DNA from 4 places in the Stutzerimonas sp. LR2 genome. Region 2 is predicted to be linked to each of the others. Evidence: predicted binding sites of a transcription regulator. Region 2 holds the regulator's gene; each other region holds the start of a gene.
What was found. Region 2 encodes FliA, which starts transcription of late flagellar genes. Its sites were predicted from a motif close to CTAAAGTTTNNNNNNNNNNNGCCGNTAA; they were not measured.

Region 1 (2,176 bases), on a different contig from region 2:
TCGCACGGTTATCGCGCTGCTGCGTGAGCGTGGCGTCGAGCCGCAGGAGGAGGGCGACGTGCATCCGGAATTCGCAGCCTGCGCGACACTGCCCGATCTGCTCGACCGGCTCAACATTCCTCATATCGCCCGCACCGGTGCCCAGCGCCTGGCAGAGCGTTTCGGCTCGCTCGGGGCAATCATCGCCGCCGACTGGCTCGACCTACGTCAGGTAGAGCGCCTCACCGAAAAGGCCGCACGTTCCCTGCGCGACTACTTCGACAAACCCGAGAACGCCGAGCGCGCCCGTTTGATCGAAGCCCAGCTGCGGGAGTTCGGCATGCACTGGGAAAGCGAGCGGAAAGCCGCCGAAGGCCTGCCGCTGGCCGGCCAGACGTGGGTGCTGACCGGCACGCTGGAAACCATGAGCCGTGATGAGGGCAAGACGCGGCTGGAGGCGCTGGGGGCAAAGGTCGCAGGGTCGGTGTCCGCCAAAACCAACTGCGTAGTAGCGGGCCCAGGCGCGGGCTCGAAGCTCACCAAAGCCAACGAACTCGGCGTGGCGGTGCTCGATGAAGCGCAATTCCTCAAGCGCCTCGCTCAGCTTGGTTCGGTAAACACATAGCGCATCAGCAACGGTTCACCCCTGCGAGCCTCTCCGTCAATCCCGCTCCCGATTCTTTCACCAAACCCCGTGGGAGCGGCCCTGGCCGCAGAAGCGCTTTTCCAAAGTCCAACAGCACACAGCGATCTTCCTTCGTCACCACCTTGGGAACCAGCTTCAGCCATCCCCCCTAAAGTTTTCCCCCCTGCGCCCGAAAAGCTGGTCAAGCAAGTCCGCAGTATGGATGCGCTGGCGTAGCGTTGGAGCGGTACCGGGCTCATGAAAAAGTTCGAATCTGCCCTAAAGCCAACCCAAACGGCGCCGATAAGCTAATCGAATGCGAACTCAATGGGTGCCTGGGCACAAGCCGGCCCGGAGTCGCAAGCTCAGGCAACCAAAGTAACTAGCGCCCTTGGAGGCAAACACCATGGCTCTTACCGTCAATACCAACATTCCGTCGCTGAACACCCAGCGCAACATCAACAATACGTCCAACGCGCTGAATACCTCCATGCAGCGCCTGTCTACTGGTAGCCGCATCAACAGCGCGAAGGATGATGCTGCCGGTCTGCAGATCTCCAACCGCCTGAGCAACCAGATCAGCGGCCTGAACGTTGCTGTGCGTAACGCTAACGACGGTATCTCCCTCGCCCAGACCGCCGAAGGCGCACTTCAGCAGTCCACCAACATCCTGCAGCGTATGCGTGACCTGTCCATCCAGTCCGCCAACGGCTCGAACAGCGACGCTGACCGTTCGGCGCTGCAAAAGGAAGTGTCTGCACTGCAGAACGAACTGACCCGCATCGCCGAAACCACCACTTTCGGTGGCCGCAAGTTGATGGACGGCTCTTTCGGTACCTCAAGCTTCCAAGTGGGCTCGAACGCCTACGAAACCATCGACGTTACCGTCAAGAGCGCCTCGGCCAGTGACATCGGCTCCTACCAGGTTGGCAGTGATAGTGCAGCAGGCACCCCGACTGTTAGCGGTAGTGTTGTTGCGGATCCAGCTGCTGCGTTCACTGCTGGCGATTTGACCGTTGTGGGTAATGGCCAAACCAAAACCATCGCCGTCGCGGCTGGCGACAGTGCTAAAAGCTTGGCAGCCAAATTTGATGGTGCTATCTCGGGTCTGACTGCTACTGCGCGAACTGTGTTCAAAGTGGAGGTCACTCAGCCGGCAGCAGGTGATACCGCCAACTTCACTATGACTGTCGGTAGCGGTGCTGACGCCAAGACCGTCGATTTTGTCGGCGTGACATCAAATACCGATCTCGCTGAGCAGATTAACTCCAACTCCGCCAAGCTAGGCCTGAAGGCAAATCTGGATAAAGATGGAGTTCTAACAGTCGAATCCAGCACTGGTGAGAACGTCTCGTTTGGCACGATCACGGGCGACGTGACCATGACCGCATCGGTACAGGACGCCAAAGGCGAGTACGCAACTGCTGCAGCTGTTGGCACAGCCAACGAGACCATTGTTGGGTACATCCAGCTAAACTCACCCACATCGTTCTCCGTGGCAACGCCAGCAGCCTCCACGGCCGTTGCCGCCGAGTTGTTCGGTGCTGCTAACGCTGAAAAAAGCTCGGTTGC
Region 2 (2,176 bases):
AATGAATCAGATGCGTGCCCTGCGTGCGCATCGCCGGCCGAAAGGCCCCAGCAAGATATAGGCGTGTGAACATGGGTATGCATCCCGTACAGGTGATTGCGGTGACCGGCGGCAAGGGTGGCGTCGGCAAGACCAACGTGTCGGTCAATCTGGCGCTGGCCCTGGCCGATCTCGGTCGGCGCGTGGTGCTGCTCGACGCCGACCTCGGCTTGGCCAACGTCGACGTGCTGCTGGGTCTGACCAGCAAGCGCACCCTGGCCGACGTAATTGCCGGCGAGTGCGATCTGCGTGACGTGCTCATCCAGGGGCCAGGTGGCATTCGCATCGTGCCGGCAGCGTCCGGTACCCAGAGCATGGTGCAACTGTCGTCCCTGCAGCACGCAGGGCTGATCCAGGCATTCAGCGAGATGGGCGACGAGATCGACGTGCTGATCATCGACACCGCGGCCGGTATCGGCGACTCGGTAGTCAGCTTCGTGCGCGCCGCGCAGGAGGTGCTGCTGGTGGTCACCGACGAGCCGACATCGATCACGGACGCCTACGCGCTGATCAAGCTGCTCAATCGTGACTACGGCATCAGCCGCTTCCGCGTGTTGGCCAACATGGCCCATGCGCCGCAAGAAGGTCGCAACCTGTTCGCCAAACTGACTAAGGTTACCGAACGGTTTCTCGATGTGGCGCTGCAGTACGTTGGCGCCGTGCCTTACGACGAGGCCGTGCGCAAGGCGGTACAGAAACAGCGTGCGGTCTACGAGGCCTATCCGCGCTCGAAATGCGCGCTGGCCTTCAAGGCCATCGCACAGAAGATCGATACCTGGCCGTTGCCCGCAACACCGCGCGGCCATCTCGAATTCTTCGTGGAGCGCCTCATCAGTCCCGCTTCTCAAAGTCACGAATGACAGGTGCCGGATCCGCTATGTATTACAGCAAGGCTCAGGCAAAGGATGCGCAGTACCGCCTGATCGATCAGTACGCCCCGTTGGTCAAGCGAATCGCTTACCACCTGTTGGCGCGCCTGCCTGCCAGTGTGCAGGTGGACGATCTGATCCAGGCTGGAATGATCGGACTGCTGGAAGCAGCGAAGAAATACGACGCCGGCAAAGGTGCCAGTTTCGAAACCTACGCCGGTATCCGCATCCGCGGCACCATGCTCGACGAAGTGCGCAAGGGAGACTGGGCGCCGCGCTCGGTGCACCGCAACTCGCGCATGGTCAGCGAGGCGATCCGCGCCATCGAGGCGAAAACCGGGCGTGACGCTAAAGATCACGAGGTTGCGGCCGAACTTAAGCTTAGCCTCGACGAGTATTACGCCATTCTCGGCGACACGCTGGGCAGCCGCCTCTTCAGCTTTGACGATCTGCTGCAGGAAGGCGAGCACGGCGAACTGCAGGAAGACGCGAGCAGCACCCATCCGGAACCGTTTCGCGATCTGGAGGACGAGCGTTTCCAGCAGGCGCTGGCCGATGCCATCGGTAATCTGCCCGAACGCGAGAAGCTGGTGCTGTCGCTGTATTACGACGAAGAGTTGAACTTGAAGGAAATTGGTCAGGTGCTGGGAGTCAGCGAGTCGCGTGTGAGCCAGTTGCATAGCCAGTGTGCTGCGCGCTTGCGTGCACGCCTCGGCGAATGGCGCGCCAATTGACAATTGTTTGCGGTATGACGTGCTCGGTTTGCTGAGGCATTTTGGGACTTACGGAGGTCGACTTGGACAAGAACATGAAAATCCTCATCGTCGATGACTTCTCGACGATGAGACGAATCATCAAGAACCTCTTGCGTGATCTGGGGTTCACCAACACCGCCGAGGCGGACGACGGCACCACCGCACTGCCGATGCTGAAAAGCGGCAGCTTCGATTTCCTGGTCACCGACTGGAACATGCCGGGCATGAGCGGTATCGATCTGCTGCGCACAGTGCGCGCGGACGAGCGCCTCAAGCATCTGCCGGTACTGATGGTGACCGCCGAGGCGAAGCGCGATCAGATCATCGAAGCGGCCCAGGCCGGGGTCAATGGCTATGTGGTCAAACCCTTCACCGCCCAGGTGCTCAAGGAAAAGATCGAGAAGATCTTCGAGCGCGTCAACGGCTGAAGCAGTAACGCCGCGAGGGCACTATGACGCAAGCAGACCAAAGCCTGGCAGAGTTCGAAGCGACTCTGAAGGCCAATGCACCCCG
Region 3 (2,176 bases), on a different contig from region 2:
GGCAGCGCGCGGGTGGTGGCCGAAGCGCTGCACATCGACGACGTGCACGCCGAGGTGCTCCCGGCAGACAAGGCCGCCACCGTGGCGGAGCTGAAGAAGGGCGGCGCCGTGGTGGCGATGGTTGGCGATGGCATCAACGATGCGCCAGCCCTGGCCGCAGCGGATGTCGGCATCGCCATGGGCGGCGGCACCGACGTGGCCATGCACGCCGCCGGCATCACGCTGATGCGCGGTGATCCGCGCCTGGTGCCGGCAGCGCTGGAGATCGCCCGGCGCACCTACCGCAAGATCCAGCAGAACCTGTTCTGGGCCTTCATCTACAACCTGGTGGGCATTCCGCTCGCCGCCTTCGGCTTCCTCAGCCCGGTGGTGGCCGGTGCGGCAATGGCCCTGTCGAGCGTCAGCGTGGTGAGCAACGCCCTGCTGCTGCGTTCCTGGAAACCGGAAGAATGATCGGGAGCACGCCATGAACATCGGTCAGGCAGCCAAGCACAGCGGCCTTACGGCGAAGATGATCCGCTACTACGAATCCATCGGTCTGCTCACGCCCGCCGGGCGTGGCGCCAATGGCTACCGCCACTACAACGAGCGCGACCTGCACCAGCTGGCCTTCATCCGCCGCGCTCGTGATCTGGGCTTCTCCCTCGAGGAGGTCGGCAAGCTGCTGGCGCTGTGGCAGGACCGCCAGCGCGCCAGCGCCGACGTGAAAGCCCTGGCCGGCGCGCATATCGACGAGCTGAACCGCAAGATTGCCGAGCTGGTCGGCCTGCGCGACACGCTGCAGGAGCTGGTCGACCACTGCCAGGGTGATGATCGGCCGGACTGCCCGATCCTGCAGGGCATCGAAAGCGGCTGCTGCAGCACGCGTCCCGCACCCTCCCGGACAGGCATACCAGCCCGAGCGGGCGGGGCCTGATCCTCGCGCGGGCGTTCACACGCCCGCCGATCGCTCGCTGCCGCGCAGGCACGCGGGCAACCGTCCCTCGGCTGACATTCAAGTTCGCATGCGCCAGGCCGACAGTGAGGCCGAAGACAGAAGCGGCCGCCCTGCGTACCCGCTCGCATCGACAATTCATCTTGATTTGGACTGCCATGAATAACTGGTTTGCAAATATCGGGGTCAGCAGGAAGCTCGCACTGGGCTTCGGCGTCGTCCTGGCCCTCACCTTCATCCTCGCCTGGAACGGCTGGGGCAGCCTGGGCAGCGTGATCCAGCGCAGCGGCTGGATGACCGAGATCTCGCAGCTGAACAAGACCCTCACCGACCTGCGCATAGCCCGCCTGCAGTTCATGCTGGCCAACGGCGACGCCGAGTCCACCGAGCGGCTGGACAAGAACCTCGGCATCTACCTCGCCCAGCAGACCAAGCTGCTGGACACCTTCAAGAACCCGATCAACGTCGCCCAGCTCAAGGAACAGGCCGGCTACAACGCCCAGTACCAGAACTCGCTGAACGACATGCGCAAGGGCTACGCCCAGGCCAACGCCGCGCGCACCACCATCGACGGTGCCGCCGCGCGTCTGGCAGAGCTGAACGCTGGCGTCACCGGCCAGGTGCTGCGGTTGTCGGAATACGATGAAGGGCGCTTCGCGCAGTTCCAGGCCATCACCCGGATCGAGGATGACGTGCAGCGCGCCCAATACCTGCTGCGGGTCTATATGGCGGCTCCGGGTGCCGAGGCGGCCAAGGCCGTCTACGCGCAACTGGATGCCGCCCAGGCCACGCTGGATCGCCACGCTGCCGCGCTCGACGCTGACCACGCGGCGACGCTTGAGCAGATCCGTGCCGTGCTCGGCGAGTATCGCAGCGCCATCGAATCGCTGGAGGCGGCCACCGTCGCCATCGCCAAGGCACGCCAGGAGATGACCGACCAGCAGAAGGAGATCGTCCGCATCAGCGACTCGCTCTATCAGTTCCAGCTCGACCGGCTCGATGTGGAGAGCAGCGCCGCCCGCACCCGCCTGATCATCAGCACGCTGCTGGCACTGGCGCTCGGCGCCCTGGCCGCCTGGCTGATCACCCGCCAGATCGTCCTGCCGCTGCGTGCCACCCTGGCCGACGTCGAGCGCATCGCCTCCGGCGACCTCAGCCCGACGGCGCAGGTCCATCGCCGCGACGAACTGGGCGCGCTGCAACGCGGCATCCAGCAGATGGGCTCGACCCTGCGCGAGCTGA
Region 4 (2,176 bases), on a different contig from region 2:
GTCGCGCCAGAAGCGGGGTTGGTCGTCGTCCGGGTTGTTCACGTTGTGCCTGCCGTCATCGATACGAAACTGGGGTCTGACTCTAGCAATCATCCGCCGCTCTGGCATGCTCGATCGTCCGGCTCGCCGCTTCGTCTTCCGCACAAGGAGTTCCCATGCGCCCGTTGCTTGTCTTCACCGCACTGCTTTCGCTGGCCGGCTGCTCGTCGTGGCAGCCCGATGCCGAGGACATCGAGCCGGTGCCAGCCGAGCGGGTGCTGGCCTATCAGCAGCCGCTGGAAAACGGCGGCGAAGTGGTGGTGACGCGGGATTTCGGCCTGCGCGGCGGCGGCTGCTACATCGCCGTGCTGATCGATCGCCAGCTGGCGGCACGCATCCATGTCGGCGAGGTGGTGCGTTTCCAGGTGCCGGCCGGCGCGCGGATCGTCAGCATCGGCACCGATCCGCTGGATGACACCCTGTGCGGCAAGCTCAGCCTGCGCCGCGAGAAGCTGGCGCAGGTGCAGGCGGGCCAGACACTGGAGTATCGCGTCATCAGCGACAACCGCATCGGCTTCGACATCATTCCGGTCGCGCCGTAGCCCGCAGGGTTACTTGATCACCTTGCGCGCGGTCTCGAGGTATTCGTTGCCGTAGCGCTTAACCTCGGCGGCGTTCTGCGCCTCGGAGGCGATATGGATTTCCTCGAGGGTGTCGGTCAGGCCATCCATCTCCTCGTTGATCTTCTCCAGCGCGTCCTTGAGCGTGTAGGTCAGCTCGTGGATCTGCGCGAGGCTCTCCGGCGTCAGGCCCTGGGCCATGGCCTGTTCCAGCCGGCTGTTGTACTCGGAGAAGTTCTTCACCGCCTCGGCCAGGTTGCGTGACGGTTGCGCGTCGGCGATGGCGTGGCTGGCGATCAGGCTGGACAGCGCCAGCACGGCAGTCTGGATGAGTGTTTTCACGACAGGTCCCATGGGTCGAAAGATGGGGCGCGAAGGTATCATTTGGCCATCTGCGCGACGTGCAGCAGCGCACAGTCTGCGCTGCGCCATTAGTCGCATGCCGGCGATGCGCCGGGCTCGTCCTGACCATGCCGAAGCGTTCGGAGGGTGATGCTGCCGACTACCCGTCAGGCCTCTGCAACGCCTCTGGCACGCCCGTTGCGAGAGTTTTTTCCCTAAAGCGAAGAGGCGATCGGCCGATAGCGATTTGCTGCTGGCCGTTCGCCGCTATCGGTGCCAGCGCTCGGGGATTCAACAACAACTACCTCGTCCCGTCTCCAGGATTGCATGGTTCCGCAAGGGAACCGCAGGCCGGCACTGCCTCGTGTCGGCATGAACCAGTCGAACCTGTTGCCTTACTTGCCAATTTGCCACGCCTTCGGCGCCGGCATGCCATATGGAAAAGAACGAATGATGCAGCAACTGACTATCCGAGCCCGTCTGTTGATCCTGATCGGGGCAATGCTGAGCGCCTGTCTGGTCATCGGCCTGACCGGGCTGAACGCGCAGCAGCGCAGCGTCGCCGGCCTCAACACCGTTTACCTGGACCGCGTGGTGCCGTTGCGCGACCTCAAGCTGATCGCCGACCTCTATGCGGTGAAGATCGTCGATGCCACGCACAAGACGCGCAGCGGGATGCTCAGCTACCAGCAGGCGCGTGATGACGTGCGGACCGCGCGGGCCGAGATCCGGCGGCTCTGGGGCGAGTACATGAACACCAGCCTGATCGACGCCGAGCGGCAGGCCTCAGCCCGCATCGAAGTGCTGATGCAGAAGGCCGACGCACCGCTGGACGACCTCGAACGCATTCTCGACCGCCACAGCGAAAAGCGCCTGGCCGCGTTCGTCATCAACGATCTGTACCCGCTGATCGACCCGATTTCCGAGGGCTTCAGCGAGCTGATCGGCTTGCAACTGGGCGAAGCCAAGGGCGAGTACGAGCGCGCTCTGGCGCTCTATCAGCGCAATCGGGTGCTGAACATCGGTTTGCTGCTGGTCATGCTGATCGGCGGTGGGATTTTCGCCCTGGTCCTGCTGCGCAGCATCAGCCGGCCGCTGGAAGCGCTGAAGCAGGCGGCAGCCTCGGTCGCCGCAGGTGACCTGAGTCGTACCATCGAGTGCCGCGGGCGTGACGAGATCACCGAGGTGCAGCAGTCGATCCGGCAGATGCAGCAGACCCTGCGCGACACCCTGCA

Region 1: a site for FliA is predicted at 774-801, ahead of ACVRRC_RS16915 (flagellin). Genes of this name have one in related genera too.
Region 3: a site for FliA is predicted at 994-1,021, ahead of ACVRRC_RS19650 (methyl-accepting chemotaxis protein). Genes of this name have one in related genera too.
Region 4: a site for FliA is predicted at 1,157-1,184, ahead of ACVRRC_RS12860 (methyl-accepting chemotaxis protein). Genes of this name have one in related genera too.

What each region holds. Positions count from the first base shown of each region.
Region 1 covers NZ_JBVTRR010000004.1:550,275-552,450, reverse strand. Annotated here, with positions in the region: gene ligA (NAD-dependent DNA ligase LigA) at 1-604, shown strand, start outside; gene ACVRRC_RS16915 (flagellin) at 1,011-2,176, shown strand, end outside.
Region 2 covers NZ_JBVTRR010000002.1:468,384-470,559, forward strand. Annotated here, with positions in the region: gene fleN (flagellar synthesis regulator FleN) at 72-899, shown strand; gene fliA (RNA polymerase sigma factor FliA) at 917-1,642, shown strand; gene ACVRRC_RS08700 (chemotaxis response regulator CheY) at 1,717-2,091, shown strand; gene ACVRRC_RS08705 (protein phosphatase CheZ) at 2,115-2,176, shown strand, end outside.
Region 3 covers NZ_JBVTRR010000006.1:55,179-57,354, reverse strand. Annotated here, with positions in the region: gene ACVRRC_RS19660 (heavy metal translocating P-type ATPase) at 1-453, shown strand, start outside; gene cueR (Cu(I)-responsive transcriptional regulator) at 467-916, shown strand; gene ACVRRC_RS19650 (methyl-accepting chemotaxis protein) at 1,093-2,176, shown strand, end outside.
Region 4 covers NZ_JBVTRR010000003.1:420,994-423,169, reverse strand. Annotated here, with positions in the region: gene ACVRRC_RS12875 (AraC family transcriptional regulator) at 1-42, opposite strand, end outside; gene ACVRRC_RS12870 (hypothetical protein) at 156-581, shown strand; gene ACVRRC_RS12865 (DUF6746 family protein) at 591-941, opposite strand; gene ACVRRC_RS12860 (methyl-accepting chemotaxis protein) at 1,392-2,176, shown strand, end outside.